DNA from 3 places in the Cronobacter turicensis genome. Region 2 is predicted to be linked to each of the others. Evidence: predicted binding sites of a transcription regulator. Region 2 holds the regulator's gene; each other region holds the start of a gene.
What was found. Region 2 encodes LexA, which represses DNA repair genes until DNA is damaged. Its sites were predicted from a motif close to TNCTGTATGTACATACAGNA; they were not measured.
Positions count from the first base shown of each region.

Region 1: the regulator LexA is predicted to act here: its motif matches at 3,672-3,691, upstream of umuD (translesion error-prone DNA polymerase V autoproteolytic subunit).
Region 3: the regulator LexA is predicted to act here: its motif matches at 950-969, upstream of metR (HTH-type transcriptional regulator MetR).

Region 1 covers NZ_CP165997.1:2,512,274-2,522,753, reverse strand. Annotated here, with positions in the region: gene AB8W27_RS12000 (host specificity protein J) at 1-1,135, shown strand, start outside; gene AB8W27_RS11995 (hypothetical protein) at 1,135-1,425, shown strand; gene AB8W27_RS11990 (hypothetical protein) at 1,422-2,081, shown strand; gene AB8W27_RS11985 (pyocin knob domain-containing S74 family peptidase) at 2,119-3,570, shown strand; gene umuD (translesion error-prone DNA polymerase V autoproteolytic subunit) at 3,712-4,149, shown strand; gene AB8W27_RS11975 (Y-family DNA polymerase) at 4,133-5,395, shown strand; partial or broken gene AB8W27_RS11970 (arsenate reductase) at 5,503-5,643, opposite strand; gene AB8W27_RS11965 (restriction endonuclease) at 5,973-8,237, shown strand; gene AB8W27_RS11960 (isocitrate/isopropylmalate family dehydrogenase) at 8,856-9,047, shown strand; gene AB8W27_RS11955 (helix-turn-helix transcriptional regulator) at 9,446-10,285, opposite strand; gene AB8W27_RS11950 (SDR family oxidoreductase) at 10,385-10,480, shown strand, end outside.
Region 2 covers NZ_CP165997.1:441,757-452,236, forward strand. Annotated here, with positions in the region: gene plsB (glycerol-3-phosphate 1-O-acyltransferase PlsB) at 1-523, opposite strand, end outside; gene AB8W27_RS02130 (diacylglycerol kinase) at 656-1,024, shown strand; gene lexA (transcriptional repressor LexA) at 1,133-1,741, shown strand; gene dinF (MATE family efflux transporter DinF) at 1,868-3,175, shown strand; gene AB8W27_RS02145 (CsbD family protein) at 3,386-3,595, shown strand; gene zur (zinc uptake transcriptional repressor Zur) at 3,675-4,190, opposite strand; gene AB8W27_RS02155 (cupin domain-containing protein) at 4,300-4,806, shown strand; gene AB8W27_RS02160 (conjugal transfer protein TraF) at 4,953-6,233, shown strand; gene dusA (tRNA dihydrouridine(20/20a) synthase DusA) at 6,324-7,319, shown strand; gene pspG (envelope stress response protein PspG) at 7,451-7,711, shown strand; partial or broken gene AB8W27_RS02175 (quinone oxidoreductase) at 7,893-8,875, opposite strand; gene dnaB (replicative DNA helicase) at 8,996-10,402, shown strand.
Region 3 covers NZ_CP165997.1:4,070,739-4,081,218, reverse strand. Annotated here, with positions in the region: gene AB8W27_RS19480 (carboxylate/amino acid/amine transporter) at 1-77, shown strand, start outside; gene metR (HTH-type transcriptional regulator MetR) at 1-918, opposite strand, end outside; gene metE (5-methyltetrahydropteroyltriglutamate--homocysteine S-methyltransferase) at 1,198-3,459, shown strand; gene AB8W27_RS19465 (dienelactone hydrolase family protein) at 3,666-4,484, opposite strand; gene udp (uridine phosphorylase) at 4,744-5,499, shown strand; gene rmuC (DNA recombination protein RmuC) at 5,645-7,078, shown strand; gene ubiE (bifunctional demethylmenaquinone methyltransferase/2-methoxy-6-polyprenyl-1,4-benzoquinol methylase UbiE) at 7,168-7,923, shown strand; gene AB8W27_RS19445 (SCP2 domain-containing protein) at 7,935-8,540, shown strand; gene ubiB (ubiquinone biosynthesis regulatory protein kinase UbiB) at 8,537-10,177, shown strand; gene tatA (Sec-independent protein translocase subunit TatA) at 10,254-10,480, shown strand, end outside.

The DNA of each region.
Region 1 (10,480 bases), 2.1 Mb from region 2:
GGTGCAGGGCATTTATGCCGGGCGGTATATGGCGCGCGTCAGCGCCGTGAACGCCAGCGATGTTGCCTCGGTCTGGCAGACCAGCGACGAGGTGACGCTGACCGGCAAAGTGGGGCAGCCGCCGGTTCCGCTGAACTTCCGCACCACGCCGATTAACTGGGGCATCCAGCTCGACTGGAACTTCCCGGACGGTGCGGACGACACGCTGATGACCGAAATTCAGTATGCCGCCGCGACCGACGGCAGCGACGCGCTGCTGCTTTCGGATGTGCCCTATCCGGCGCACAGTTACACGCAGCTTGGCCTGCGTGCCGGGCAGATCTTCTGGTACCGCGCGCGGCTGGTGGACCGCATCGGGAGCCAGTCAGCCTGGACCGGCTGGGTGCGGGGTATGGCGAACGACAATGCGGAGGATTACCTGGGTGATATTACCGGGGATTTTCTCACGAGTGCCGACGGCCAGGCGCTCCAGCAGCAAATCGACACTAACATCGAGGCGGTGATGCAGAACGCGCTGGCGAACAACGCCACGGTCGATCATCAGTGGAAGCAGTATGGCGAAGTACGCGCTGATATTCTGGTGGTGAAAACCACAATCGCCGACGTTGATAAGGCTCTGGCGGAAATGAGCACCCAGGTCCAGGCGCAGATAGGCAGTGTCACGGCCGCGCTGGAAGACAAACTGACAGCTGTGGTGGATGCCAGTGGTGCTACAGCCATTCATACGCTGAAAGCAGGCGTGCGGATTAACGGCGACTACTACAGTGCCGGCATGAGCATTGCGGTGCTGGCGCAGGCCGGGCAGCCGGTTGTAACGCGTGTTGCGTTTAATGCCGATCAGTTTGTGCTGACCACCGGCAGCGGTGCCAGCCAGTTCTCGCCATTTGCTGTGGTGGGTGGGCAGGTGTTTATGAGCTCTGCCTTTATTCAGGATGGCACCATAACCAGTGCCAAAATTGGCGCATTCATACAGTCCACGAACTATGTGGCAGGTCGCACAGGCTGGCGCCTGGACAAAAACGGAAACTTCGAGCTTAACGGCAGCGGTGGAAATGGTCGCATGTTAATTACCAATAACATTGTGCAAATCTGGGACGCCAATAATGTCCTGCGCGTGAGAATGGGGCTCTTTTGATGGCCGGATTACAGTGCTGGGATGCCAGCGGAAGATTGGTTGTTGACCTGGGCGATTACATGGTGAGGCACAGGGGGAGAATTACAGTAAAAGCACCCGGAGGCGTTAACCAATTCGATGTTGCTATGCCCGGCGCGACGGCGTCGGGTTCATTTGCCGCAATAACGACAACTTTGATGCAAACCAGGATATGGGGAACATCTTGTTATGATGGTGGCGTGACTGTCTTTTTTGTGCCTGGTACATCATTCGCTGATACTTTAACTATTGATTTATATAATTTTATATGAGCGGCTTCGAAGTAAGAAACGATGATGGAATTGTTACTGTAAATAGCGATTATACATCCCCGCTATTTTCTTCCTATGTAGCTTCTCCACGAATGGATACTGTCGGCGGTATTGATGGTGACGTGCCAGGATTTGGTAGATTAAGGGAGCTTGCTCCATTTCTTGACGAACCAAATGCCATCCATCAACCCGGGCAGCTTAACTGGTTCCGAATGCCTGTTGGCGGCTGGGGTTTACCCGGCGCAAGTTGGTTCGTTCCGGGCAAAGTTAACCTGGCTAAAACCAGAACAGATGTTGCCGTTCAGAGCGGGTTTATGGATGTTTTCGATTCGTCTGGCAAGCTGATCTGGTCTGCAAAGTCGGCGGCAACCATGCCCAGGATTTTAGGATTTCTGACAATTCCACCAAATTACGATCTGCAAAACAACACACTGACGATTGCAGTTTCTGGCACGCCATTCATGCCTCTTGAGAGTTTTATGGGGGCGATAAGTGAGGATCAGGAGGGGGTTGGCGCAAAGAACGGGATAGTCATAAAGCAGCAATCCGGTTCTGTAATCTTGAGGTATATCAATCAGAACGGGAAAAACTACAACCAAACGCCAATATATTCCAGAGGATATAAAATACCCTATGGAGTGATCCCAAACCTTTAACCCGCTTCGGCGGGTTTTTTTATTTCAGGAGACAGTCATGTCTGCAGGAACTCTTACACTAACAAATAAATCAGCAGCGGTTACTGGTAATGGAACATCATTCACAACGGAATTAAAAGCTGGCGATCTCATTGTTGTTAAAGTTGGGGGAACTCCTTATACACTGCCCGTTAAAGCAATTACAAATAACACTCAACTGATGCTTGTGAGTGATTACACAGGACCAACCCAGAGCGGTGCCGCCTGGTTTGCCGTTCCGCAGGAAGCACAAAGCTTAATTACTGCGGCCCTTGCCTCACAGACCGCAGAAGCATTACGTGGCCTTAACCTCGACAAGACAAACTGGCAACAGGTTTTCAGCGCCAGCGACGATATCACGGTCACTCTCAAAGATGGCTCGACATTCAGCGGACCAAGCTGGCTCAAGATAATCAATTTTATTAAGAGCATCTTTTCCGATAATGGCGAGGTTACAGCCACAACGTTTAAACCTGGTGATATTGCAGCAACGTGGGAAAACTTGCAGGTGCCACATGCGCCAGTTGGCGGTTTAAGTGGCTCAATATCTACAGCAGAATATCTGCGTCGTGCCGGGATGTACATGCAACCCTTGAATGCACAGGCGACGACGGCTAATGGCTATCCTGAAGGAAAGGCGGGATCGCTTTTAGTATTGCCAAACAGTGCTAATGGAGCAAACGGAAGCACGCAAATTTATTCCAACTATCAGGGTACTGGTGGTATTTTTTTTCGTAGATATCTTGCAGCGTCATCAAGTTTTGAGGGTGGCAGATATATTGGTTGGAATGAGATCTTTACCAACTGGGGGGATGTCGCCAATGTTTCAGGCGGCACGTATGCTACGGTTAATGACTGGAATGATATTAAGCCCAATCATGTCGCTTTCGGTTATTCTGGGGCGGCAAACAGTCCAGGAGGTACCGGAAGCTGTTTGGCATTTTCCAACTCCAACTTTTCGTCATACGCCTTACAGATTTCCGGAACCTATAATTCCGCATCTCGCTACTTCGCGCGCTCTCAGAATGGCGACAACGGCGGCGCATGGCAACCCTGGCGCGAGTTCACGATGGCCGCTGTTTCAGATGAGCGCCTGAAAGATGTTAAAGGGAGTTTTAATGTCGAAGCTGGCCTGGACAATATCAACCGCATGGAGTTTAAGCTGTTCCGCTATAAGTGGGATAAACCTGAACGGTCGGCACGCCGTGGCGTTATCGCCCAGCAGATTATGCAGATTGACAAGGAATACGTGAAGGATGTTGGCGAAAACATGGTGCTTGACCAGACGCCGATGTTACTTGACGCTCTGGCTGCAATAAAAGCGCTGCGCCAGCGTGATGAGGACAACAAGGTGCGTATTGCTGCGCTTGAAATGGAACAGGACCGGCTGCAGGCGTCAGTTTCCAGCCTCATTGCTGCGGGAAGCGCCACCAAAGAAGATACTGAAAGCGAATCGGTCAGTGGAAAATGATAAGGCATAGTGGCCCGTATGGGCTGCTCTGCTTATAAAAAACATTACCTGCCGTTACGATTAATAGGCCGCTGCGTCTTGATTTCGTTACTTCCTGAAATTACTGTATAAATACACAGTAATTTTACCGGGAGGTACATAATGAAAATACACCCCCTCGTCTGGCCGGTTACGCCAGTCAACATCCCATTCTATGCAGACCTGATTTCAGCAGGGTTTCCGAGTCCTGCTGCCGATTATATCGACAGCGGCATTGACCTCGTTTCCCACCTTATTGCACATCCTTCATCCACCTATGTCCTGCGGGTTGCTGGCGACTCGATGCGCGACGCGGGCATCCTTGACGGTTCGCTTTTGCTGGTGGACTTCAGTCTGCACGCGAAGCATAACGACATCGTGGTCGCCAATATTGGCGGAGAGTTTACCGTTAAAAGGCTGGTGACGTACCCGGTGGCGCAGCTGCGCGCAGAGAACCCGGCTTACCCGCCTATTGCTGTTTATGACGCCGACGACCTCGAAATCGTCGGCGTTGTCATTTGCGTTATAAATACCCTGCACCGCAATGTTCGCGCTGGTTGATATGAACTCGTTTTTCACGAGCTGCGAGACGGCATTCCGTCCCGATCTTGTCGGTCAGCCGATCGTGGCGCTTTCCAATAACGACGGCTGCGTGATAGCGCGCAGCCGCGAAGCCAAAGCGCTTGGCATAAAAATGGGCATGCCCTGGTTCCAGTTGCGCGAGATGCAGTTCCCTCAGCGGATCATTGCCTTTTCCAGCAACTATGAACTTTACGGTGATATGAGCCAGCGGGTGATGACGACGCTTGAGGAAATGTGTCCGCGCGTTGAGATATACAGCATCGATGAGGCTTTCTGCGACCTGACGGGAGTGCGGAACTGTCGCGACCTGGCTGATTTTGGCCGGGAGATACGCGACACCGTCCGGCGCAACACCCGGATCCATTGTGGTGTCGGTATCGCCCAGACGAAGACGCTGGCGAAGCTCGCCAATCGCGCGGCGAAGGAGTGGCCGCAGACGGGCGGGGTGGTGGACCTGTCAAACCATGCGCGCCAGCGGCGGCTGATGGCGCTGATGCCGGTAGAGGAAGTCTGGGGCGTCGGTCGGCGTATTGCCAGAAAGCTGGAGGCAATGGGCATTAAAAACGCTTTGCATCTCTGTGATACCGACATACGCTTTATCCGCAAACACTTCAACGTTGTGCTGGAGCGCACCGTGCGCGAGCTGCGCGGCGAGCCCTGTCTGGAGATCGAGGAGTTTGCCCCGGCGAAACAGGAAATCGTCTGCAGCCGGTCATTCGGGGAGCGAATCACCGACTATGAGGCGATGCGCCAGGCTATCTGCAGCTATGCGGCGCGCGCGTCGGAAAAGCTCCGCGGCGAGCATCAGTTCTGCCGGTACATTTCGGTGTTCGTGAAAACGTCGCCGTTCTCTACTGAGCCGTACTACGGCAACCACGCCGGGACAAAGTTGCTGACTCCCACACAGGACACGCGCGACATTATCGCCGCGGCGACGCGCTGCCTCGATGCGGTCTGGCGCGACGGCCACCGGTACCAAAAAGCAGGGGTGATGCTGGGTGACTTTTTCAGCCAGGGCGTGGCGCAGCTGAACCTGTTTGACGAGAATGCGCCGCGCGCGAACAGCGAAGCGCTGATGTCACTGATGGATAAACTCAACCAGCAGGGGCGGGGAACCCTGTATTTTGTGGGGCAGGGTATCCAGCAGTCGTGGCAGATGAAGCGGGAAATGCTGTCGCCGTGCTATACGACACGGCTGGCTGATGTGCCGACCGTGCGGGCATGATAAAAGGGGTATTGTTCAGGAATTAAAGAAAAGAGAAGGTCCGCTTTGAGCGAGAAGGGGACGCCCACATAGTGTAAACAGGCGTGCGATATTCTGAAGTGGGCCGATTACTTAACCCGCTTCCCCGTTTCGTTAATGACCTTCTCGTCATCCTTTTTGGTAAACGCTCCTTTCTGACTTTCCGTTAGAATACGCAGCACTATTTCTGAAGGGCGGTAAAGATGAGTGCTAAGCGGCGTAACGACTAATGCAGGTCTGCGGAGATACAGATTCCTTAAATGCTGCGAACCAGCGACCTGTCCACCTTTGCATGCGCTTGCTCCCCCGACTCGCCTGCGCGCATTACTACCTCATTTCTGTGCCCTTTCTGAAAGGTAGCAAAGCTGCGCCATATACGACGCGGCACATCGTTTAGTTACCTTGAAAAATTGTGCAATTGTGCGAAAAATTATGCACTAAATCACAATTTAATCCTTATGAACTCTATAAATAGAACAATCTAACATCATTCCACTTTTTTTTGATTTTTCCACCATGTAACATAGCTATCATATTCAGCCAATTATTAAGAAATTCAATGACAAACTATGATTTTAGAGCACTCAATAATGAAGAGTTTGAAAGACTAGCTACAGACCTCTTAAGCAAGAGAGAAAATCTGCTTATTGAGCGTTTTAAATCAGGAAAAGATGGTGGGATTGATGGTCGTTTTTATCATTCTGGCGAAGTAATAATCCAAGTTAAACACTATGTTAAAACTGGCTATAGTGGATTATTAAGTAAACTTAAAAACGAAGAGGTTGCAAAAGTTGAAAACTTAAAACCTAATCGATACATTTTCATCACAAGCGTTGGTTTATCCCCTGCTAATAAAAAAGAAATCTTCGATTTGTTTAATCCTTACATTCTAAGCAATAATGACATCATTGGCCCTGAGTATCTCAATGATCTTTTAACACTTTACCCAGAAATAGAACGAAACCATTACAAACTTTGGCTTTCCAGTACAAACATTTTAATGGGTCTGCTAAATAATTCTGCAATTCAAAATAGTAACTTCCTGATTGAAGATGCTAGGAAGGAATCATACAAATTCATCGAAACCAAGCAATTACAAAAGGCTTTAGAGATTTTAGATGAAAACAAAGTCGTAATCATCACTGGTTTACCAGGCGTTGGTAAAACCACTCTTGCAAAACAAGTGATGCTTATGCATTGCAATAGCGACTATGAAATTTACCACATTGAAGGATCAATTTCGGAAATAGAATCTATATATTTTAAAGATAGAAAGCAATTTTTCTATTTTGATGATTTTCTCGGTGCTACTCTTTTAGAAATTTTCACTAGAAACTCTGATTCTAAAATTGTTCAGTTTATTAAAAAAATCATTACCGACAAAAACAAAAAGATGATTTTAACGTCAAGAACCAACATATTAAACAGAGCTAAAAATCTCAGTGAGATATTTAATATAGAAAAAATTGAAAAAAAAGAATTTGAGATAAATGTATCAGATCTTACTGATATGGAAAAGGCTGATATACTTTACAATCATGTTTGGCATAGTTCATTACCGCAGGAGTACACTGATACTTTTTATGACAATCTTAATTATTGGAAAATAATACATCATCCAAACTTTAATCCACGACTTATATCGTTTATTACAGATAGCGATAGAATATCAGGAATCGATAGTTCGAGTTTTTGGGCATATATCGAAAATTCATTAGACAATCCAGAAATGATCTGGTCGCACTGTTTCAATAATCAAACACGTGAGGAAGTCCTTGATCTAGTTTGCTTGGTTGTTTTTAATGCTAATAACATTGAAGAACAGAATTGTAAAAATGCATTAAAGCGCGTTTTCAATGTGAAATATAAAAATAATTTTCACTCGAAAGTAAATAAAATAGATGAATATATAAAAGAGTCATTAAAATCAACACTTAATAGGAGTTTGACACAGCTAAACAAAAATTTAATGATAAGACTGACACCATTCAACCCATCAGTGTCTGACTATATCATCAATCGCTATGCTACTGATGAAACCTCTCTTGCACTTTACTTTTCAGCCCTTAAGACAAATCAATCAATTAACACTTTATTCTCTTTGCACAGCAATAGGAAAATCAATGCAGATGTATTTGTTTCAGTGCTTGAGTCAGTGCTCAAAGCTGTTGATATTAAATGCTTAAATAAATACTCAATCCATCTTCTTCATTCGATCATACATTCAAATTTAATCTCCACCAATAAAAATAGAATGGTCTATCCGAGCTTATTTTTAAACATTGAAGAAGAATATCTCACTTACGATCACGAAGTTGGGGAGTGCGTGTTATGGGCGGTAAAAAATGCACCAAATCTATTTTCAGATCAATTCATCTCTGACTTTATAAATTATGCCATGAAGTCTGGTTGGCGATATACTCTCAACCATGAAGATTACCTCCCCTTAGCACACTTAATCAATCTTCGACCTGCAATAAAAGGAGAGGAAGTTACTCATGAACTAATGGAACATATCAAACAATATTGGCATGAAAATTATGATGAACATTTATCTGGAACAGGAAAAATTCAATCATTAGATTATGACGAAAGAGCTAAAGCTGATGACATTGCATATGACATGCTATATGATTTAATTAATGAGTACGATTTGCCCTTTGAGGACAATGAAATTGAATATATGTATTGTAAAGTCGATGTGTCTACACACCTCTATAACTCTTATGATTATGATGAGGATGAAAGAGATCACTTTCATAGGCATAGAGATGAAAGAGAGCATAGCGAAAGCTATATAAACGATTTATTTCAAAAACATTAGTTATTTTCGTAACTCACCATTTTGGCCACACAGGAAAAATATTATTGCATAAATGCGCAACCCACCGAAGGCCAGCCCGGTGGGTTGCTGTTGATACATCAAAATGCAGAGCTGAACAGTTCAAAATTGATTTTTAAAAGATTTTATTGTGGTGCTGCATCATCAACTCGCTTTTCCAAAAATCCCATCTAAATCACCCAGAAATCCACAACAGTCCCAGCCATTTCGGTGTCTCATCCATAGTCCTCCCGCAACTCTGCCCTGCTGTAACTCAGCTTTTTCCCTTATATTCCCAATCCCAGAGCATTGTTAGAATTGGACCGTTCCTTTCAAATCGCACACGCGCTTCCGGTTTAACTTTTCTGGCCTCCATCGTAAGTTGTCCTTTAATTGCCACATCCACCTGACCTGCCCCTACCACTTAGTACGCTTCGAACTTAACAGTGTCCGCTCCTGGCACAATGCGGGCATTATGAAAGGAATGTGCTCAAGCGAACATCCATTTTGCCTTGAAGTGGTTATCAAAACTCTACGTAAACTATACAAAATCAACGAGTTATGGCGAAGGCAAAAATAATAAGTTTAGATGCTTATTAAGCATAAAAGCTTGTAAATTCAATCGGATGTAATGAATTTCTAAATCTACTGCTGCGTCATATGGAATGGTTCGAAGCGGCTGACCTGATTGTTAAAGGTATGGAAGGCGCTATCAACAACAAGACCGTGACCTATGACTTCGAACGCCTGATGAAAGGCGCTAAGCTGCTGAAATGCTCAGAGTTTGGCGACGCTATCATCGCGAACATGTAATCTATTTTATGGGTTACATAAGAACGGGAGCCGAAGGGCTCCCGTTTTTTTATGCCTGAAAACGCTCTCTCACCACCTTGCCTGTGCATCGTTTTTCTGGGAAGCGGCCAGCGCATCGCCAGGATGCTTGAGACGGCAGGAACCAAAACGAGGCGCTGATGCCACTGATGGACGAATTCAATCTGCAGGGCCGGGAAGCGCTTTATTTGTAGGGCAGGGCATTCAGTCGTTGTACAAATGAAGCGGGAGATGCTTTTGCCGTGCTACACATCACGGCTGGATAATGTGCCGCTCACGCAGGCATGTTAAAAGCGATCTCTTCAGGATGTAATGCGATTTACGTCCGCTTTGAACAAGAAGCGGACGTTTTAATCATGGCAAACTGAAGAAAGTTTGACTCAGCATTCGCGCTGGGCCCGGTTTTGGGTAATCCAACGCTCTATTTTCATCCTGCTTTCATCGGTTGCTGGATTGAAGAGCATCATTGTCAGATCCGGCCTCCCTTCGACAGAAAAGGTGCAAAACTCCAGCTCAATTGTCCCGATTTGCGGGTGATGTAGCATTTTTAACCCTTCCGCATGCCCGGCAACATCGTTGTTACGCCACAGGCGGGCGAAGTCAGAGCTTTGAGCGGATAGCTCCTCAACCAGCTGAGCGATTTCCTCTGACGCACCAAGGCGCGCGGCATCCGCCCGAAAGGCATTGACGATGAGCCGGGCCAGGCCCTCCCAGTCGTGCTGCATCTCCAGGGCCTCCGGGTCGGTAAACAGCAGGCGCAGAATATTTCGCCGCGCGGGCGGCAACAGCGCGTAGTCCTTCAGCACAACCGCCGCCGGGTGATTCCAGGCCACTACATCCCAGATGGCGGTTTTGATAATCGCCGGAATCGTCAGGCTTTCCAGCACGCGTTGCAGCCGTGGGGTTATGCTGCCGGACGGACTTACCCGGCTTTCCGGCGGATGGCCAAACGCAAGAATAAACAGATGATCGCGTTCGGGAGATGTAAGCCGCAGCCCGTCAGCAATGCGGTTCAGCACCTCGCGCGAGGGGGCTCCCCCGCGGCCCTGCTCAAGCCAGGTATACCAGGTCGGGCTGATATTGGCGAGCTGAGCCACCTCTTCGCGGCGCAGGCCCGGCGTACGGCGGCGGCCGGGCAAAAAACCAAACGAAGCCGGGTCAAGTCCCAGACGGCGAGCCCTTAAAAAATCACCCAGAGGATTTTCAGAAAGCAGAGTCATAAATTAGCCTGTTAGTGTTTATACACTGATAACGTCACTACTTTAATAGTAAAAGATCCGTGCTTACGCTGTTGCAGTAAATTACTCAGGAGACAGACTATGCGTATTTTTGTAACGGGTGCGACGGGTTTTATCGGCTCACGTGTAGTATCAGCCCTTCTGGCACGCGGCCATCAGGTGACTGGGCTTGTGCGT
Region 2 (10,480 bases):
GGCGCAGCGACACCGGCGGCGAGAAACGCACAAAGCTGTCGCGGCCAAGCCAGGAGACGGCGAAGAATTTCTGAACGCCGTTCAGCATACGCAGCGGCGGGTTTTCCTCGCCTTTTTCGCGCCCCGGCGAGCGGCCGAACATGACCGACACCGGCACCATCTGGACGTCGAGGTCCGGGTTGCTGCGGTGCAGATCGAGATAATTGTGGAACAGCTTGATCGACTCTTCCTTCGGCGTGTAGTAAGTAAACACGCGGGGGCCGCCATGGATAAACACATAGCGCGGCAGTTCGGTGCCGTCGATAACCAGCGGTTCCAGCGGATCCGGTAGATCGTGCTCCAGGCACTGGGCCCGCAGCGTCAGGAGATCCGCCTTCGAGTTATACGGCAACACATACATGATGGGGCGTGACGTATCGAGCCCAAGTTCGGGGCAGGGCGCCGCCGGGATGGACTTGCTTTTTACCAGCACGCTTAATGGTAAATTAAGTAATTTGTAGTAAATTCGTGGCCAACCGGACATAAACGATGTAAAGCCTCTGGTTAATAATGCAATTGCGGCGCAAGAATATCAGAAACTCCATAGAATTTCTGTGGTGCTTCTTTATCGAAGCGCATTAGCATTGACGCCTGAATTTAAAAAAGGTTTCTTGTCATGGCCAATAACACCACGGGGTTAACCCGAATTATTAACGCTGCCGGCTATTCCTGGAAGGGATTACGCGCCGCCTGGAAAAATGAGGCTGCATTTCGCCAGGAGGGAGTTGCCGTGATAGCGGCCATTCTTATCGCCTGCTGGCTGGATGTCGACCCGATCACCCGCGTACTGCTGATTGGCTCCGTGACGCTGGTGATGATCGTTGAAATCCTCAACAGCGCTATCGAAGCGGTGGTCGATCGCATCGGCCCTGAATTTCATGAACTTTCGGGGCGCGCCAAGGATATGGGCTCCGCCGCGGTCCTGCTGTCGATTATCCTCGCGCTGGTCGTGTGGGTCACGCTGCTCTGGCAGCATTTGCGATAAGTTTTCCAGAAATCGCGAAAGAAGCGCTTTTTTAACCGGTTATGGTTTTAAAATCACCTTTAGCTGTATATACTCACAGCATAACTGTATATGCACCCAGGGGGCGGAATGAAAGCATTAACTACCAGGCAACAAGAGGTGTTTGATCTCATTCGGGATCACATCAGCCAGACCGGCATGCCGCCTACACGTGCGGAAATCGCGCAGCGTCTGGGTTTCCGTTCGCCAAACGCGGCGGAAGAACACCTTAAGGCGCTGGCGCGCAAAGGGGTGCTTGAAATAGTGTCCGGCGCGTCGCGCGGTATTCGTCTGCTGCAGGAAGAAGAAACGGGCCTGCCGCTGGTGGGGCGCGTCGCCGCGGGCGAGCCGCTGCTGGCTCAGCAGCATATTGAAGGCCACTATCAGGTTGATCCAGGCCTCTTTAAGCCGAACGCCGATTTCCTGCTGCGTGTTAGCGGGATGTCGATGAAAGATATCGGGATTATGGACGGCGACCTGTTAGCGGTTCATAAAACGCAGGATGTGCGCAACGGCCAGGTAGTTGTCGCGCGTATCGATGATGAAGTGACGGTAAAACGCCTCAAAAAACAGGGGAATATCGTTGAACTTCTGCCAGAGAACAACGAGTTCAAACCTATCGTTGTCGATCTGCGCGAGCATAACTTCTCTATCGAAGGTCTGGCGGTCGGCGTGATCCGTAACGGCGAATGGCTCTGAGGCCTTTCCCGGCTTCCTGACGCCGCATTACCGTAACTGGCCCGCCCCGGTTACGGTAATGGCTCCTCTGCGCGACTCATGCGCTTTATACTTTTCCTTCTTCGCGTAACGGCATCGGAACGCCATATGCCTTTTCTCACTCCTACCGATAAAGCTCTCTGGCGCCTCGCGCTGCCAATGATTTTCTCCAACATCACCGTGCCGCTGCTGGGCCTGGTGGATACCGCCGTGATTGGTCATCTCGATAGCCCCGTCTATCTGGGCGGCGTCGCCGTTGGCGCGACGGCCACCAGCTTCCTGTTTATGATGCTGCTCTTTTTACGTATGAGCACCACCGGGTTAACCGCCCAGGCATTTGGCGCGCGCGATCCGGCAGCGCTGGCCCGCGCGCTGGTGCAGCCCATGGCGCTGGCGCTTATTGCCGGGGGGCTGATTATCGCGCTGCGCGAGCCGCTGATTCAGCTGGCGCTGCATATTACTGGCGGCAGCGACGCCGTACTGGCGCAGGCCAGACGGTTTCTGGAGATCCGCTGGCTCAGCGCGCCCGCGTCGCTTGCCAACCTGGTGTTGCTGGGCTGGCTGCTGGGCGTTCAGTACGCCCGCGCGCCGGTTATCCTGCTGGTGGTCGGGAATCTGCTGAACATTGCGCTTGATCTCTGGTTCGTCATGGGGCTTGGCCTTAACGTCCAGGGCGCGGCGCTGGCAACGGTGATAGCGGAATACGTGACGCTCGGCATCGGGCTGATGATGGCGGCCCGCGTGCTGCGTCTGCGCGGCATTACCTTGTCGATGCTGAAAACCGCGTGGCGCGGCGGCATCGGCAGGCTGCTGAAGCTTAACCGCGACATCATGCTTCGCTCGCTGCTGTTGCAGATCTGCTTTGCCTCGGTCACCGTATTTGGCGCCCGGCTTGGCAGCGATATTGTCGCCGTTAACGCCATTCTGATGACGCTGTTAACCTTCACGGCTTATGCGCTCGACGGCTTCGCCTATGCAGTGGAAGCCCATGCCGGGCAGGCATTCGGCGCGCGGGATAAATCGCAGTTGCACAGCGTCTGGCGCGCGGCGTGCCGCCAGGCAGGCATGGTCGCGCTGGCATTCGCGCTGCTTTATGCCGTGGCGGGTCAGTATATTGTGTCGCTGTTAACCTCACTACCGTCATTGCAGGCGCTGGCGCAGCCCTATCTCTTCTGGCAGGTGATTTTGCCGGTGGTCGGCGTCTGGTGTTATCTGCTGGATGGGATGTTTATCGGCGCGACGCGCGGGGCGGAGATGCGCAACAGTATGGCCGTCGCGGCGCTCGGCTTTGGCCTGACGCTCCTGACGCTGCCGCGGCTTGGCAACCATGGACTCTGGCTTGCGCTTACCGTTTTTCTGGCGCTGCGCGGACTGTCGCTCGGTTATTTATGGCGTCGCGGTCGCTTGCTGCATTAGGCAAGATCGCTGAAATTACATCGCTGCGGATAAGAGTAAAATCGTCGGCTTCAGCGCTTCGTTGTGGTTAAAGATTCTGAATATCCCACCAGGGATAAAATTGACGTCTAAACTGAGTAGTACGTTCAGCAAATGATGACATGACCCGCGCTGAACCCCCACAGGAAAACCTGTGAGACTGATTCACTACCGAATGTTAAGGAGACGTCTATGAACAGAGATGAAGCTGGCGGTAACTGGAAACAGTTCAAAGGTAAAGTGAAAGAGCAATGGGGTAAATTAACCGACGATGATATGACCATCATCGAAGGGAAACGTGACCAGCTGGTGGGTAAAATCCAGGAACGTTACGGTTACGCAAAAGATGAAGCCGACAAGGAAGTGACTGACTGGGAAAGCCGCCACGATTACCGCTGGTAATCGGGCCACCACCTCAAACGGTATTTTCCCTCTGAGGCTGCCCTGCCCAACGGTACAAGGATGTACCACCCACCCTGATTTAACGCCCTTTCTTTTTCACGGTAATACTGTGGTCATGACCACACTGCCCCTGATGGCGACACGCCTCAACTTCCGCACACACCGCACATAGCCCATGCGCTTCAATCACATTATGGCGCAACGCAAAGCCCATTCTGGCCGCCAGCGCATGCATAATATCTTCCACGCCTTCTGCTGCCTCTTCTTTTACCACGCCACATCTGTCGCAGATAAACATCGCCGAAGTATGCGCCGGGGTATCAAACAGATGACAAAGCACATAGCTGTTGGTGGATTCCACCTTATGCACAAACCCCTGCTCCAGGAGAAAATCGAGCGCGCGGTACACGGTCGGCGGCTTTGCCTGCGGCTCGGTTTCACGCAATAAATCGAGTAGATCGTAAGCGCTGATGGCGCCCGGCTGGATGGTCATCAGGCGCAGCACTTCGAGGCGCTGCGGAGTCAGGCGCACATTACGTTGCTGGCAGAGCTTTTCAGCTTGCGCCAGAACTTCCTGCGTAATCGTCGTATCCATCGGCATCCTCTATGAGTTGGGTCTGAGTCATCACTTTATCATGAACCTGCCAAAACACCGACATCCCGGCTGTGTTATACCTTTTAAGGAGTGTTCTCTGGAGGTTTATATGCAAACGCGGCCTGAATGTATTTGTCACTGGCAGGATGTGGAAGGAAACGACGACGCGGGCTACCCCGACAGCAATGAATTAATGTCTATCGGCGCGCCGCTGGCGAAACGCACCGGGCTTACGCGGCTTGGCATTCACCATGAGCGCCTGCCGCCAGGGCGTCGTACCTCTTACCCCCACGCGGAAAGCAGTGAAGAAGAGTTTGTTTATGTGCTCGAAGGGTTTCCGGAGGTCTGGCTCAATGGCGAGTTGTGGCCTTTAAAGCCGGGCGACAGCGTTGGCTTCCCGGCGGGCACCGGCCTTTGCCACACCTTTATCAATAATACCGACAGCGAAGTGCGGCTACTGGTCGTGGGCGAGGCGAATAAACCGGAAAACCGAATTTACTACCCGCTTAATGGCCCCTATGCGGCCACCCGCCCGGATCGCTGGATAGACCACCCGCCACAATTTTTTGGCCCGCACGACGGCTTACCTACACGAATTAAGAACCCTAATCTATAAATAATGAGGGCGATCGCGAAACGAGCCCGGCATTGCCGTTGAGTTAAAGCCTCAACCTCTGGCGTAGTGCGTTCTTCACAACAGAAATCGTCTCTGTCATGAACCGACAGAGGATGTCCTTCATGTTGCTAATAAGCAGGTAAACAGTGAAAAATATAATCAAACCTTCAGTGGCAGCCGTCGCCCTTTCTCTGGTGATAGCCAATCAGGCGAGTGCGGCAAATACCTGGGCGCAGGCCCGTAACGATGCAATGGGTGGCACCGGCGTGGCGTCAGCCGATTACGGCAGCGGCGTGCTGATTAACCCGGCGCTACTGGCGCGCTCTCAACCGGAAGATGACGTTACCGTTATTCTCCCGGCCTTACAGGCGCAAATTTCTGATGAAGATAATCTTGAAGATGAGATCGACCATATCAGCGATCGCGTCGATTATTACCGGGATGTCGTGAACAGCCTGACGCCTGGCGATATCGCCGCCGATCCGTTCGGCACGCTGCGCCAGTTCCAGGGCGCGGCGGGCGAGCTTGGCGACGAGCTGGAATACCTGCGCGGTAAAACGGCAAGCGCACGCGCGGCGGGCGGCATCGCGGTGAGTATCCCGAGCGATGTGCTCGCGGTGGCGTTTGTGGCGAAAGCCTATGCGCATGCCCGCATCAGCACCCGCGTGGATCAAAGTGACATCGACTACCTGCGCCGGATTCAGAACGACGATCTCTATGCTGGCGGTCAGATTATTAACGCGGCGATCAACGGCTCAGACACCATCACCGATCGCCTGACCTCTACGGCGTTTGGCCGCGCGGCGATCGTTTCCGATTACGGCGTGGCGTTTGCGCACCGGTTCCAGGTGGGCGACGTGCCGGTTTCCGTCGGCGTTACGCCGAAGCTGCAAAAAACCTGGCTCTATAACTACACCGCCTCGATTTATAACTATGATAGCGGCGATCTGAACAGCACGCGCTATCGCAACGACGATAACGGTTTCAACGTCGATGCCGGCGTGGCGGCGGATTTCGGCCCTAACTGGACCGTGGGCGTGAGCGGGCAGAACCTGGTGTCGCGCGATATCGAGACCAAAGAGGTCAACGGGTATAAAGATACCTATCAGATCTCGCCGCTGGTCACCGCTGGCGTGGCCTGGCATAACGACCTGGTGACGCTGAGCGCCGATGGCGATTTGACGGAAACCAAAGGCTTTAAGAGCGAAGAGAACTCGCAGTTCGTCGGCGTCGGCGCCGAGGTGCGTCCGCTTAACTGGCTGGCGGTGCGCGCCGGTTATCGGGCAGACGTGAAGGATAACGAAAGCGATGTGTTTACCGCGGGTGTCGGCTTCGCGCCGTTTAACCGCGTGCATGTCGATTTGACCGGCATCGTTGGTGAAAACGAAACCTGGGGCGCAGGCGCGCAGCTGAGCCTGACCTTCTGACCGTGTGCAGGGGCGCAGTGCGCCCCTGCCTGAAGTTTGTGCTATAGTAGCGCCCCTTTTTCAGCCCGAACTTCGACTCGCTTAGCTATTATGACGTCCACATCCCGTAACGCTTTCCCCGCCCATCGCTTTTCCATCGCGCCGATGCTCGACTGGACCGATCGCCATTGCCGCTATTTCCTGCGCCAGCTCTCGTCGCAGGCGCTGCTGTATACCGAAATGGTCACCACGGGCGCGATCATCCATGGCAAGGGCGATTATCTTGCCTATAGCGATGAGGAGCATCCGGTAGCGTTGCAGCTGGGCGGGAGCGATCCGGCGGCGCTGGCGCACTGCGCAAAGCTCGCCGAGGCGCGCGGCTATGACGAAATTAACCTCAATGTCGGTTGTCCGTCTGACCGCGTTCAGAATGGTCGTTTCGGCGCCTGCCTGATGGGCGAGGCGCAGCTGGTCGCTGACTGCGTGAAGGCGATGCGCGATGTGGTGTCCATTCCGGTGACGGTCAAAACCCGTATCGGCATCGACGACCAGGACAGTTACGAATTCCTCTGCGATTTCGTCGGCACCGTGGCGGAGCAGGGCGGGTGCGACACCTTTATTATTCATGCGCGCAAGGCGTGGCTCTCCGGCCTGAGCCCGAAAGAAAACCGCGAAATCCCGCCGCTGGATTATCCGCGCGTTTACCAGTTAAAGCGCGATTTCCCGCAACTTACGATGTCGATCAACGGCGGCATCAAAACGCTGGACGACGTGAAAGCGCACCTGGCGCATATGGATGGCGTGATGGTGGGCCGCGAGGCGTATCAGAATCCTGGCCTGCTGGCGTCGGTCGATCGCGAAATCTTCGGGCTTGATACGCCGGATGCCGATCCGGTGGCTGTCGTGCGCGCCATGTATCCGTATATTGAGGGCGAGCGGGCGAAAGGCACCTATCTTGGCCATGTCACCCGCCACATGCTGGGGCTCTTCCAGGGGATTCCTGGCGCGCGGCAGTGGCGCCGCTATCTCAGCGAAAACGCCCACAAGCCAGGCGCCGGTATTGACGTGCTGGAGCAGGCGCTGAAGCTGGTGGCCGATAAACGTTAAGATTCGCCACAATATGGTCAATTTCACTAACGCCTCAGGTAACCGCCTGGGGCGTTTCTTTTTAATTCAATAAGTTAATTCTGGCACGAAACTTGTAATAGTAGGGCATAACGTTTTTAAGGAGAACGACAATGTTTGAACTGCTGTTTGTGGTGGCTTTCTTCCTGATGCTGCTGGCGACCGGCGTGTCGTTGCTGGGCATTATCGCCGCGCTGATGGTGGCGACGCTGGTGATGTTTTTCGGCGGCATATTCGCGCTGATGATTAAAGTGCTGCCGTGGCTGCTGCTGGCGGTGGCGGTGGTGTGGGTGATCCGTACGGTGAAGGCGCCGAAAGTGCCTGATTATCGTCGCACTTCACGTTACAGCCGGACGAATCGCTGGCGTTACTAATAAGTTGCGGGGTTGATCACAACCTCGCAACTTTCCGGCCTGCTTTGGCCGGCAAAGCATGTTCTTTGCTGAGTCTATCTGTCACTATGTCAGCCGTGTTACCGAATTCATCAGCGCTGTACCCTACATGCGGCGCGAACAATAAAAAAGAAAGGGCTTCCTGCGGGAAGCCCTAATTCATTCAGGGAATCAATAAGCTGGAACCTTGCGTACTGCGGCTCTCCAGTGTCTTATGGGCGCGTGCGGCGTCTTCGAGCGCGAACTTCTGGCCTTCCGCTACCTCCACTTTGATAACCCCGCTGGCGATCAGCGAAAAGAGTTCGTTGCTGGCTTCTTCCAGCTCGGCGCGGTTGGTCAGATAGCCGTTTAGCGACGGCCGGGTGACGTAAAGCGAGCCTTTCTGGTTAAGAATCCCGAGATTCACGCCGGTGACCGGGCCGGAGGCGTTGCCGAAGCTCACCATCAACCCACGGCGTTGCAGGCAGTCGAGCGACGACTCCCAGGTTTCTTTGCCCACCGAGTCATAGACCACACGGACTTTTTTGCCGCCGGTCAGCTCTCGCACTCTTTCAGGCACGCTTTCTTCACGGTAGTTGATGGTCTGCCAGGCGCCCGCCTGCTTCGCCCGCTGGGCTTTTTCCGCAGAACCGACAGTACCGATAAGCCGCGCGCCCAGCGCTTTCGCCCACTGGCAGGCGATAAGCCCGACGCCGCCCGCCGCGGCATGGAACAGAAACATCTCGTCGGGTTTGATTTCGTAGGTTTTGCGCAGGAGATAAAAGACCGTCAGCCCTTTTAAAAAGCAGGCCGCCGCCTGTTCAAAAGAGATGACGTCCGGGAGCACGACGGCTTTGTCCGCCGGCACGTTATGGACCGAGCTGTAAGCGCCGAGCGCCGACTGCGCGTAGACGACGCGATCGCCCGGTTTCAGGTGCGTCACGCCGCTGCCGACTTTCGTCACGACGCCCGCGGCTTCGGTGCCAAGGCCCGCCGGGAGCGCCGGGGCGGGTAGAGACCGCTGCGAATATAGGTGTCGATATAGTTGATGCCGATGGCTTTGTTTTCCACCTGCACTTCCAGCTCGTCCGGGGCGGCCGGGGTAAACGTCACCGCTTTTAACACTTCTGGTCCGCCATGCTGGCTGAACTCAATACGCGTCGCCATAGGAACTCCTTGTTAAGTGTCGGGCATGAACGCGGGAGCGTGCAAACTGAGTACAAAACGACTCAGATCAGATACACTCCTCATTCTCTCTGATGATGATTTTTGGTAACTCCATTCACTATGGCAGGAAATAAACCCTTCAACAAACCTACTGAACCGCGTGACCCGCAGGTCGCCGGGCTGAAAATGCCGCCGCATTCCATGGAGGCGGAACAGTCGGTGTTGGGCGGTTTAATGCTGGATAACGAGCGCTGGGACGATGTGGCCGAGCGCGTCGTGGCCGAGGATTTTTACACCCGCCAGCACCGCATGATCTTCACCGAAATGCATCGCCTGCAGGAGATGGGCAAACCCATCGATCTGATTACGCTTTCCGAATCGCTGGAGCTCCAGGGACAGCTGGAAAGCGTCGGCGGTTTTGCGTATCTCGCGGAGCTTTCTAAAAACACGCCAAGCGCCGCGAATATCAGCGCCTATGCGGATATCGTGCGCGAACGCGCGGTCGTGCGCGACATGATTTCTGTCGCCAATGAGATAGCCGACGCCGGTTACGATCCGCAGGGCCGCAGCAGCGAAGATCTGCTCGATCTCGCCGAATCGCGCGTATTCCAGATAGCCGAAAACCGCGCCAATAAAGACGAAGGCCCGAAGAGTATCGATCAGATCCTCGAAGCCACCGTCGCGCGTATCGAATCGCTTTACCAGCAGCCGCATGACGGCGTGACAGGCGTTGATACGGGCTATCAGGATCTCAACAAAAAGACCGCGGGCTTACAGCGCTCGGATCTGATCATCGTAGCGGCGCGTCCGTCGATGGGTAAAACTACGTTCGCGATGAACCTGTGCGAAAACGCCGCGATGCTGCAGGATAAACCGGTGCTGATCTTCTCCCTTGAGATGCCCGGCGAGCAGATCATGATGCGTATGCTGGCGTCGCTCTCCCGCGTGGATCAGACGCGCATTCGTACCGGTCAGCTCGATGATGAGGACTGGGCGCGTATTTCCGGCACCATGGGCATCCTGCTTGAGAAGCGCAATATGTATATTGACGACTCCTCGGGCCTGACGCCGACGGAAGTCCGCTCACGCGCGCGCCGTATTTTCCGCGAGCACGGCGGCTTAAGCCTGATTATGATCGACTACCTGCAATTGATGCGCGTGCCGTCGCTCTCCGATAACCGTACGCTGGAAATTGCCGAGATTTCCCGCTCGCTGAAAGCGCTGGCCAAAGAGCTTCAGGTGCCGGTGGTGGCGCTCTCGCAGCTTAACCGCTCGCTGGAGCAGCGCGCCGATAAGCGTCCGGTGAACTCGGATCTGCGTGAATCCGGCTCTATCGAGCAGGACGCCGACCTGATTATGTTTATCTATCGTGACGAGGTTTATCACGAAAACAGCGACTTAAAGGGCATCGCGGAGATTATTATCGGTAAACAGCGTAACGGCCCGATAGGCACGGTGCGCCTGACGTTTAACGGGCAGTGGTCGCGGTTTGATAATTATGCCGGGCCCCAGTACGACGACGAATAAAATCCCCGTCATCCTTCACGCCGCAGGTGCGTTGACCGCGCTCGCTCACCCCGGTCACTTAGTTCACTAAGCTCCCGG
Region 3 (10,480 bases), 760 kb from region 2:
TCCACCGACGCTGGGTCGCGCCGCGCTCCGCACAAACGGAAGGGAATCACAGGCGTGCTGACGCGCCTGCTGAATAAACGCCTCCGTTACCGGCTGACGCTGCTCGCCATCGCGCACCGCAGCGTACAGCCGGCTCCATAACCCTTCGCCCAGGGCACGCGTCACCACCAGGCCCTGACGCTCGAAATTCTCCACCACCCAGTGCGGCAGCGCAGCGATGCCCATGCGCGCCGACACCATCTGGATCAGCAGCAGCGTGTTATCGACGCTTTTCAGCGTCGGGCTGATGCCCGCCGGCTGTAAAAAGTGACGCCAGACGTCGAGGCGACTGCGCTGAACCGGATAAATCAGCAAGGTTTCGCTGGCGAAATCCTCCGGCGTTACCTGCGTTTTGGTCGCCAGCGGATGATCGGGCGCCACGACCAGACGCACTTCAAAATCAAACATCGGCGAATAGTGCAGGCCGCTGCGCGGCAGGATGTCAGACGTCAGCACCAGATCCAGTTCGTCCTGTTGCAGCGCAGGCTGCGGATCAAACGTCACGCCCGATTTGAAATCCATCTCCACCTGCGGCCAGCGGGCGCGGAACGCCTCCAGCGCCGGAGCCAGCCACTGAATACAGCTATGACACTCAATCGCGATGCGCAGACGGGTCTGTTGCGGTTCATTGCACGCCTGCAGCGCGCGGCTTATCTGCGGCAGCACCTGGGCTGCCAGCTGCAACAGGATCTCGCCCTGCGGCGTGAAGCGCAGCGGCTGGCTCTTACGCACGAATAACCGGAAGCCGAGACGCTGCTCCAGATCGCTGAACTGGTGTGAAAGCGCGGATTGGGTCTGATGCAGCGATGCCGCCGCCGCCGCCAGTGAGCCGCAATTACGCAGCGCCTGAAGCGTTCGCAGGTGTTTTATCTCGATCATGAATGTCCTTCACTTCAGCATGAATAATTTGCGCTTGAGGAATATACAGTAACTGCCAATTATGGATGTGTAAACATCTGGACGTCCAAATCCGACGTCTTTCGAATTTCTGGTGCGTTGGCTGCGCTGGCTCACCCCGGTCACTTACTTCAGTAAGCTCCCGGGGATTCCCCAGCTTGCCGCCTTCCCGAAATCCGAAATACATACGGATTAACTGAGCAGATTCATTTTCTGAAACTCGCGACTAAGCGGATTCATCCTGAAGAGAGGCAGAACACCATGACTATTCATAACCACACCCTCGGTTTTCCCCGCGTCGGCCTGCGTCGCGAGCTGAAAAAAGCGCAAGAGAGCTACTGGGCGGGTAAAAGCACCCGCGAAGAATTACTGGCGGTGGGCCGCGAGCTGCGCGCCCGTCACTGGGAGCAGCAAAAAGCGGCGGGCATCGACCTGCTGCCGGTGGGTGATTTCGCCTGGTACGATCATGTCCTGACCACCAGCCTGCTGCTCGGCAACGTACCGGCGCGCCACCAGAATGCTGACGGCACGGTGGATATCGACACCCTGTTTCGCATCGGCCGTGGCCGCGCGCCGACCGGCGAACCCGCGGCGGCGGCGGAAATGACCAAATGGTTCAACACCAACTATCACTACATGGTGCCGGAATTCACCAAAGGCCAGCAGTTCAGCCTCACCTGGACACAGCTGCTGGATGAAGTGGATGAAGCGCTGGCGCTCGGCCATCACGTTAAACCGGTACTGCTGGGGCCCGTCACTTATCTGTGGCTTGGCAAAGTGAAGGGCGAGCAGTTTGACCGTCTTTCCCTGCTCAACGACATTCTGCCCGTCTACCAGCAGGTGATCGCGGAGCTTGCGAAGCGCGGCATCCAGTGGGTGCAGATTGATGAACCCGCGCTGGTGCTTGAGCTGCCGCAGGCATGGCTGGACGCGTTCAAACCGGCCTACGAGGCGCTGAAAGGCCAGACCAAACTGCTGCTCACCACCTATTTTGAAGGCGTGAGCGATAACCTTGATACCATTACCGCGCTGCCGGTACAGGGGCTGCATGTCGATCTGGTTCACGGTCATGACGATGTCAACGAATTGCATCGCCGCCTGCCGCAGGAGTGGCTGCTCTCCGCGGGCGTTATCAATGGCCGCAACGTCTGGCGCGCCGATCTCACTGAAAAATATGCGCAGCTGAAAGCGATCGCCGGCCAGCGTGAACTGTGGGTGGGCTCCTCCTGCTCGCTGCTGCACAGCCCGATCGATCTGAGCGTTGAGACCCGTCTGGATGCGGAGGTAAAAAGCTGGTTTGCTTTCGCGCTGCAGAAATGCGAGGAGCTGGCGCTGCTGCGCGATGCGCTGAACAGCGGCGATACGGCGAAAATCGAGCAGTGGAGCGCGCCGATTCAGGCCCGTAAACATTCGGCCCGCGTACACAACCCGGCCGTGGAGCAACGTCTTCAGGCAATCACGGCGCAGGACAGCCAGCGCGCCCATGCGTATCCGGTGCGCGCCGAAGCCCAGCGCGCGCGCTTTAACCTGCCGGACTGGCCGACCACAACCATTGGCTCGTTCCCGCAGACGACCGAAATCCGCGGCCTTCGCCTGGATTTCAAAAAAGGCAATCTGGATGCGGCGAACTACCGTACCGGCATCGCAGAGCATATTAAGCAGGCGATCGCCGAGCAGGAGCGTCTGGGTCTCGATGTGCTGGTGCACGGCGAAGCCGAGCGTAACGACATGGTGGAGTATTTCGGCGAGCATCTTGATGGCTTCGTCTTCACCCAGAACGGCTGGGTGCAGAGCTACGGCTCCCGCTGCGTGAAGCCGCCGGTCGTTATCGGCGACATCAGCCGTCCGGCGCCGATAACCGTCGAGTGGGCGAAGTACGCGCAGTCGCTGACCGACAAACCGGTGAAAGGGATGCTGACCGGCCCGGTGACGATCCTCTGCTGGTCGTTCCCGCGTGAGGATGTCTCCCGCGAAACCATCGCCAAACAGATTGCGCTGGCGCTGCGTGACGAAGTGGCGGATCTCGAAGCCGCAGGCATCGGCATCATCCAGATTGACGAACCGGCGTTGCGCGAAGGGCTGCCGCTCAAACGCAGCGACTGGGACGCGTATCTCGCCTGGGGCGTGGAGGCGTTCCGCCTGAACGCGGCGGTTGCGAAGGACGACACCCAGATCCACACCCACATGTGTTATTGCGAGTTCAACGACATCATGGATTCTATCGCCGCGCTGGATGCGGACGTGATCACCATTGAAACGTCACGCTCAGATATGGAGCTGCTGGAGTCGTTCGAAGAGTTCGAATACCCGAACGAAATCGGGCCGGGCGTGTACGACATCCACTCGCCAAACGTGCCGGATGTGGCGTGGATCGAGGCGCTGCTGAAGAAAGCCGCGCAGCGTATTCCGCAGGAGCGTCTGTGGGTGAACCCGGATTGCGGCCTGAAAACCCGTGGCTGGCCGGAAACCCGCGCGGCGCTCGCCAACATGGTGAAAGCGGCGCAGAACCTGCGCCAGGCATAAGGGGTGCAGGTGGCGTGATGGCGGGTGTCGCTTCGCTAACCCGCCCGACAACCTTACGTAAGATGGTAAGCGCAGCGCACCCACCATGGCCCGGAGAAAACGGTGTGATGTGTTTTATGGTTTTGTAGGGTGGGTAAGCGTAGCGCACCCACCACGCCACCCGAAACACCGCTTAATAAAAAACGCCCGGTTTCCCGGGCGTTTTTTTATGCTTTCTTACTACCGTAGGCCTGGAACCATTCGAGCATGCGCTCCCAGCCATCTTTCGCCGACGCTTCGTGATAACTCGGTCGATAATCGGCGTTAAACGCATGGCCCGCGTCCGGGTAAACGATGATTTCCGCCTTCGCGTTGGCGGCGCGCAGCGCCTGACGCATCGTTTCCACGCTCTCCTGCGAAATGCCAGTATCCTGCGCGCCATACAGCCCCAGCACCGGCGCGGTGAGATCGGTGGCGATATCCACCGGATGCTTCGGCGAATTCAGCGTCTTATCGCCCATGAGCTTGCCATACCAGGCGACCGCGGCTTTCAGCTGCGGATTGTGCGCGGCATACAGCCACGCGATACGCCCGCCCCAGCAAAAGCCGGTCAGCATCAGACGATGCGCGTCGCCGCCGTTGCGTGACGCCCAGCTTGCTACATGATCCAGATCCGCCAGCACCTGCGCGTCCGGCACTTTCGACACCAGATTGCTCAGCAATGACGAAATATCGTCATACTCATTCGGGTCGCCCTGGCGAAAATAAAGTTCCGGCGCCACCGCCAGATACCCTTCCAGGGCCAGGCGACGGCAAATATCGCGGATATGTTCGTGCACGCCGAAAATCTCCTGCACCACAATCACCACCGGCAGCGGGCCATCGGCAGCGCGCGGGCGGGCGTGGTAAGCAGGCATATTTTCGCCCTGCGTAGGAATCGAGGTTTCGCCTGCGATAATGGCATCCTGCGGCGTATGAACTACCGTTGAAGCGACAGGTGAGACCGCAGCGGCAAAACCCGCTTTATTGTCAGTGTTGTTGTTCATGGCATTCTCCGTACCCGTTATTGTTTTAGCGCATCCCTAACTATAGTCTGCGTGCGACGGGAATGGGGGTGGCAAAAGCAGGCATCTGTCATGTGAGCTTTCACTTATCGGGTTGCATGTGTGATGGTCATCACGAAATAATGGAAAATTAATGCAACTCCTTTCTTTTGAAGTGAATCCGGTCACGAAAAATGCCGGAAAGGTTCTGTAAAGTACCGTTTTGCTTCTCCTGACAAACCGACCCACAGAGGAGTCACCTATGTCTGATGTTTTTCACCTCGGCCTTAAAAAAAGCGATCTTCAGGGCGCTGAATTAGCGATTGTCCCGGGCGACCCGGAGCGAGTGGAAAAGATCGCCGCGCTGATGGATAAGCCGGTCAAACTGGCCTCCCACCGTGAATTCACCTCCTGGCGCGCTGAGCTTGATGGCAAAGCGGTCATCATCTGCTCCACCGGCATCGGCGGCCCGTCGACCTCTATTGCAGTTGAAGAGCTGGCGCAACTGGGCATTCGCACGTTCCTGCGCGTGGGCACCACCGGCGCTATCCAGCCGCACATCAACGTCGGCGACGTGCTGGTGACGACCGCCTCCGTACGCCTTGATGGCGCTAGCCTGCACTTCGCGCCGATGGAATACCCGGCCGTGGCTGATTTCGCCTGCACCACCGCGCTGGTGGAAGCCGCCAAAGCGGTTGGCGCGACCACGCACATCGGCGTGACCGCCTCTTCCGACACCTTCTACCCAGGCCAGGAGCGCTACGACACCTTTTCCGGCCGCGTGGTCAGCCGCTTTAACGGCTCCATGAAAGAGTGGCAGGCGATGGGCGTGATGAACTATGAAATGGAATCCGCGACGCTGCTGACCATGTGTTCAAGCCAGGGCCTGCGCGCGGGCATGGTGGCGGGCGTTATCGTCAACCGCACCCAGCAAGAGATCCCGAACGCGGAAACCATGAAACAAACCGAAAGCCACGCGGTGAAAATCGTGGTGGAGGCGGCGCGCCGTCTTCTCTGATTGCTCCTTTCAGGCCGGCGCTCCGCCGGCCTTTTTGCGTAATGCCTCGCAGGAATAACGCTCCTTACAGAAAAACGCTTTTCCTCTGGAATTATGTACAGCACAATCCTCTCTGGCGTGATGAGCGGTTCAGGCAGGAGGCGTGGTGGAAATCTCATATCTGGTGTTAGCAGTGGTCGCGCTGGCGGGCGTAGCCGTAGGTTGGCTGGCGTCAGGCCTGCGAACCGCCCAGCAAAAAGCGGAGCTGCTGGCGGAACAGCGCGATATCTACGGCGAACTCAGCGCGGCCCGCGAGGCGCTGGCGCATAACCAGCACTGGCGTGATGAGTGCGATCTGCTTAATAACGAACTACGCAACCTGCGTGAAATCAACAGCTCGCTGGAGTCCGATCTGCGCGAAGTAACCACGCGGCTGGAAGCCACTCAGGTCCACGCCGAAGAAAAACTGCGCCAGATGATGAGCAGCGAGCAGCGTCTGAGCGAACAATTTGAAAACCTCGCCAATCGTATTTTTGAGCAGAGCCGTCGCCAGGTCGATGAGCAAAACCGCCAGAGCCTGAATGGTCTGCTTTCCCCGCTGCGCGAACAGCTCGACGGGTTCCGCCGCCAGGTGCAGGAGAGCTTCGGGCAAGAGTCGCGCGAGCGCCATACGCTGGCCCATGAAATCCGCAATCTTCAACAGCTGAATGCGCAAATGGCGCAGGAAGCCGTCAACCTGACGCGCGCCTTAAAAGGCGACAACAAAGCCCAGGGCAACTGGGGTGAAGTGGTGCTCGCCCGCGTGCTGGAAGCCTCGGGCCTGCGCGAAGGGCATGAGTATGAAACGCAGGTCAACATTCAACTGGCCGACCGTAGCCGTATGCAGCCGGATGTCATCGTGCGTCTGCCACAAGGCAAAGATGTAGTGATTGACGCCAAAATGACGCTGGTGGCCTATGAGCGTTACTTTAACGCTGAAGATGACTACAACCGCGAGATGGCGCTAAACGAGCATATCGCTTCTCTTCGCAATCATATTCGCCTGCTGGGCCGTAAGGATTACCAGCAGTTGCCGGGGTTGCGCACGCTGGATTACGTGCTGATGTTTATCCCGGTCGAACCCGCTTTCCTGCTGGCTATCGACAAGCAGCCGGAACTCATCACCGAGGCTTTAAAAAACAACATTATGCTGGTGAGTCCGACCACGCTCCTGGTGGCGCTGCGCACCATTTCCAACCTCTGGCGCTATGAGCATCAAAGCCGTAACGCCCAGCAGATAGCCGATCGCGCCAGCCGTCTTTACGACAAAATGCGGCTGTTCGTTGACGACATGAGCGCCATCGGCCAGAACCTCGACAAAGCCAGCGACAGCTACCGACAGGCGATGAAAAAGCTCGCCAGCGGGCGCGGCAACCTGCTCGCGCAGGCGGAGGCGTTCCGGGGCATGGGCGTTGAGGTAAAGCGCGAGATTAATCCGGATTTGGCCGAACAGGCGGTGCAGGACGACGAAGCGTTCGCGCTCTCCGATGCCGAAGCGCTTGCCACCGCCCCTGATGAAAACAGCCACTTAGCGGCGTTTCGCGTCGCGGGCGAGCGCTGAGCGGCGCGGCAATGCCGCCTTGAATCGTAGGGCAATTGCGGCCAATCTGTTACACTTCACAAACATTTCCTTGATAAGCAGGCACTGAGATGGTTGAAGATTCACAAGATACAACGCACTTTGGCTTTCAGACCGTAGCGAAAGAGCAAAAAGCGGATATGGTGGCGCAGGTCTTCCACTCCGTGGCGGCGAAATATGATGTCATGAACGATCTTATGTCGTTCGGCATTCATCGTCTGTGGAAGCGCTTCACTATCGATTGCAGCGGTGTGCGTCGCGGCCAGAAAGTCCTGGATCTCGCAGGCGGCACGGGCGATTTAACCGCTAAATTCTCCCGCCTGGTGGGCGAGAGCGGCAAAGTGGTGCTGGCGGATATCAATGATTCGATGCTGAAAATGGGGCGCGAGAAGCTGCGCAATACCGGCATCGTCGGCAACGTCGAATATGTTCAGGCGAACGCGGAAGCGCTGCCGTTCCCGGATAACACCTTTGACTGCATTACTATCTCTTTCGGTCTGCGTAACGTTACCGATAAAGAAAAAGCGCTGCGCTCCATGTTCCGCGTGCTGAAGCCTGGCGGTCGTCTGCTGGTGCTGGAATTCTCAAAACCGGTGTTTGAGCCGCTCAATAAAGCGTATGACGCTTACTCTTTCCATATTCTGCCGCGCGTCGGCGAGCTGGTGGCGAAAGACGCCGGCAGCTACCGCTATCTCGCTGAATCCATCCGTATGCATCCGGATCAGGAAACCCTGAAAGCGATGATGAACGATGCGGGCTTCGAAAACGTCAACTACTACAACATGACCGGCGGGATCGTAGCGCTGCATCGCGGCTACAAATTCTGAGGAGGTGCCGGATGCCTTTCACACCGCTAATGATGGCTGGTATTGAAGGCGCGCTGAACACGTTCCTGTACCGCGAAAGCGCGCTGAAAGCGCCGCGCCAGCGTTTACAGGGCAAAGTGCTGCGCGTCACGCTTGAAGAACTCTCCACGCCGCTGGTGCTGGTGTTCAGCGAGCAGCAACTGGACGTGCTCAGCAAATGGGAAGGCGAGGCGGACTGTACCGTTATCACGCGCCTCTCCGTTTTGCCGAAGCTACAGGACCGCCAGCAGCTGACCGCGCTTATCCGCAGCGGCGAGCTGGAAGTGCAGGGCGATCTGCAGGTGGTGCAAAATTTTGTGGCGCTGATGGATATGGCCGAGTTTGACCCCGCTGGGCTACTGGCGCCGTGGGTCGGCGATATCGCCGCGGAAGGCATCGGGCGCGTCATGCGTCGCGGCGGGCAACTGCTGCAAAAAGGCTTTACGCGCAACCAGCGCTACCTGGCGGAAGCCATTACCGAAGAGTGGCGCGTCGCGCCAGGCGCGCTGGAAATCGCCTGGTTTGCCGAAGAGATTTCGGCTGTCGAGCGCCGTCTGGAAGAATTAACCAAACGGTTGGATAAACTGGAGGGCAAATGACGCCAGGTGAAATTCGGCGCCTTTATTTCATCATTAAAACGTTCCTGAGCTACGGCCTGGATGAGCTTATTCCGCGCATGCGTCTCACGCTGCCGCTGCGGATTTGGCGTCGCGGGCTGTTCTGGATGCCGAACCGGCATAAAGATCTGGAGCTCGGCACACGTCTGCGACTGGCGTTGCAGGAACTGGGTCCCGTGTGGATCAAGTTCGGGCAGATGCTGTCGACACGTCGCGATCTGTTCCCGCCGGTTATCGCCGATCAACTGGCGTTGCTGCAGGATCGCGTCGCGCCCTTTGACGGCAGACTCGCGAAACAGCAGATCGAAAAATCGATGGGCGATCGCCCTGTCGACGAGTGGTTTGATGATTTCGATATTACGCCACTCGCTTCCGCGTCTATCGCACAGGTGCATACCGCCCGGCTGAAAGAGAGCGGCAAAGAGGTGGTCATTAAGGTGATCCGCCCCGATATCCTGCCGGTCATTAAGGCGGATATGAAGCTCATCTACCGTCTCGCGCGCTGGGTGCCGCGTCTGCTGCCGGATGGCCGCCGCCTGCGTCCGATGGAAGTGGTGCGCGAATATGAAAAAACGCTGCTGGATGAACTCGACTTGCTGCGCGAAGCGGCGAACGCCATCCAGCTGCGCCGTAATTTCGAAAACAGCCCGATGCTTTACGTGCCGGAAGTCTATTCGGACTATTGCAGCCCGACGATGATGGTCATGGAGCGCATTTATGGCATCCCGGTCAATGACGTCGCGGCGCTGGAAGCCAACGGCACGGACATGAAACTGCTGGCCGAACGTGGCGTCCAGGTGTTCTTCACCCAGGTGTTCCGCGACAGCTTTTTCCACGGCGACATGCATCCGGGTAATATCTTCGTCAGCCACGATCACCCGCATGACCCGCAATACATCGGCATTGACTGCGGCATCGTGGGCTCGCTGAATAAAGAAGATAAGCGTTATCTGGCGGAAAACTTTATCGCCTTCTTCAACCGCGACTACCGCCGCGTGGCGGAGTTGCACGTGGATTCTGGCTGGGTGCCGCCGGATACTAACGTGGAGGAGTTCGAGTCCGCTATTCGTACCGTTTGTGAGCCGATTTTTGAAAAGCCGCTTGCGGAAATCTCGTTTGGTCATGTGCTGCTCAATCTCTTTAACACCGCGCGCCGCTTTAATATGGAAGTGCAGCCGCAACTGGTGCTGCTGCAAAAAACGCTGCTGTACATTGAGGGCGTAGGGCGACAGCTCTATCCGCAACTCGATTTATGGAAAACGGCGAAACCTTTTCTGGAAAGCTGGATCAAAGATCAGGTGGGCTTCCCGGCGCTGGTGCGTTCCTTCAAGGAAAAAGCGCCGTTCTGGGCTGAGAAAATCCCGGAAATTCCTGAACTGGTCTACAACAGCCTGCGCCAAGGCAAACAACTGCAACAAAGTGTTGATAAGATTGCCCATGAGCTGCAGGAGCATCGTGTGAAGCAAGGGCAGTCGCGTTATCTGTTCGGCATTGGCGCCACGCTGATGCTTAGCGGCACGCTGCTCTTTATCTACCGTCCTGACTGGGGCACGTCGCCCGGATGGCTGATGGCAGGCGGCATTCTCGTCTGGCTTCTTGGCTGGCGGCGTACCGACTAGCGGGCATTGTTATGTAACGGCCACGGGTATACTGTGGCCAGATGAATACCATTATCACTGGTAACTGAGGAAATGTATGGGTGGCATCAGTATCTGGCAGTTAATGATTATCGCGGTTCTGGTTGTTCTGCTTTTCGGCACCAAAAAGCTACGCTCGCTGGGCTCTGATCTCGGCGAATCCATCAAAGGCTTTAAAAAAGCGATGGGTGACGACGACAAGCAAAAGCATAGCCAGGATGCGGATTTCACCGCGCCTTCCGCGCAGGATAAACAAATCGGCGAAACCAAAAGCGACGTCACCCC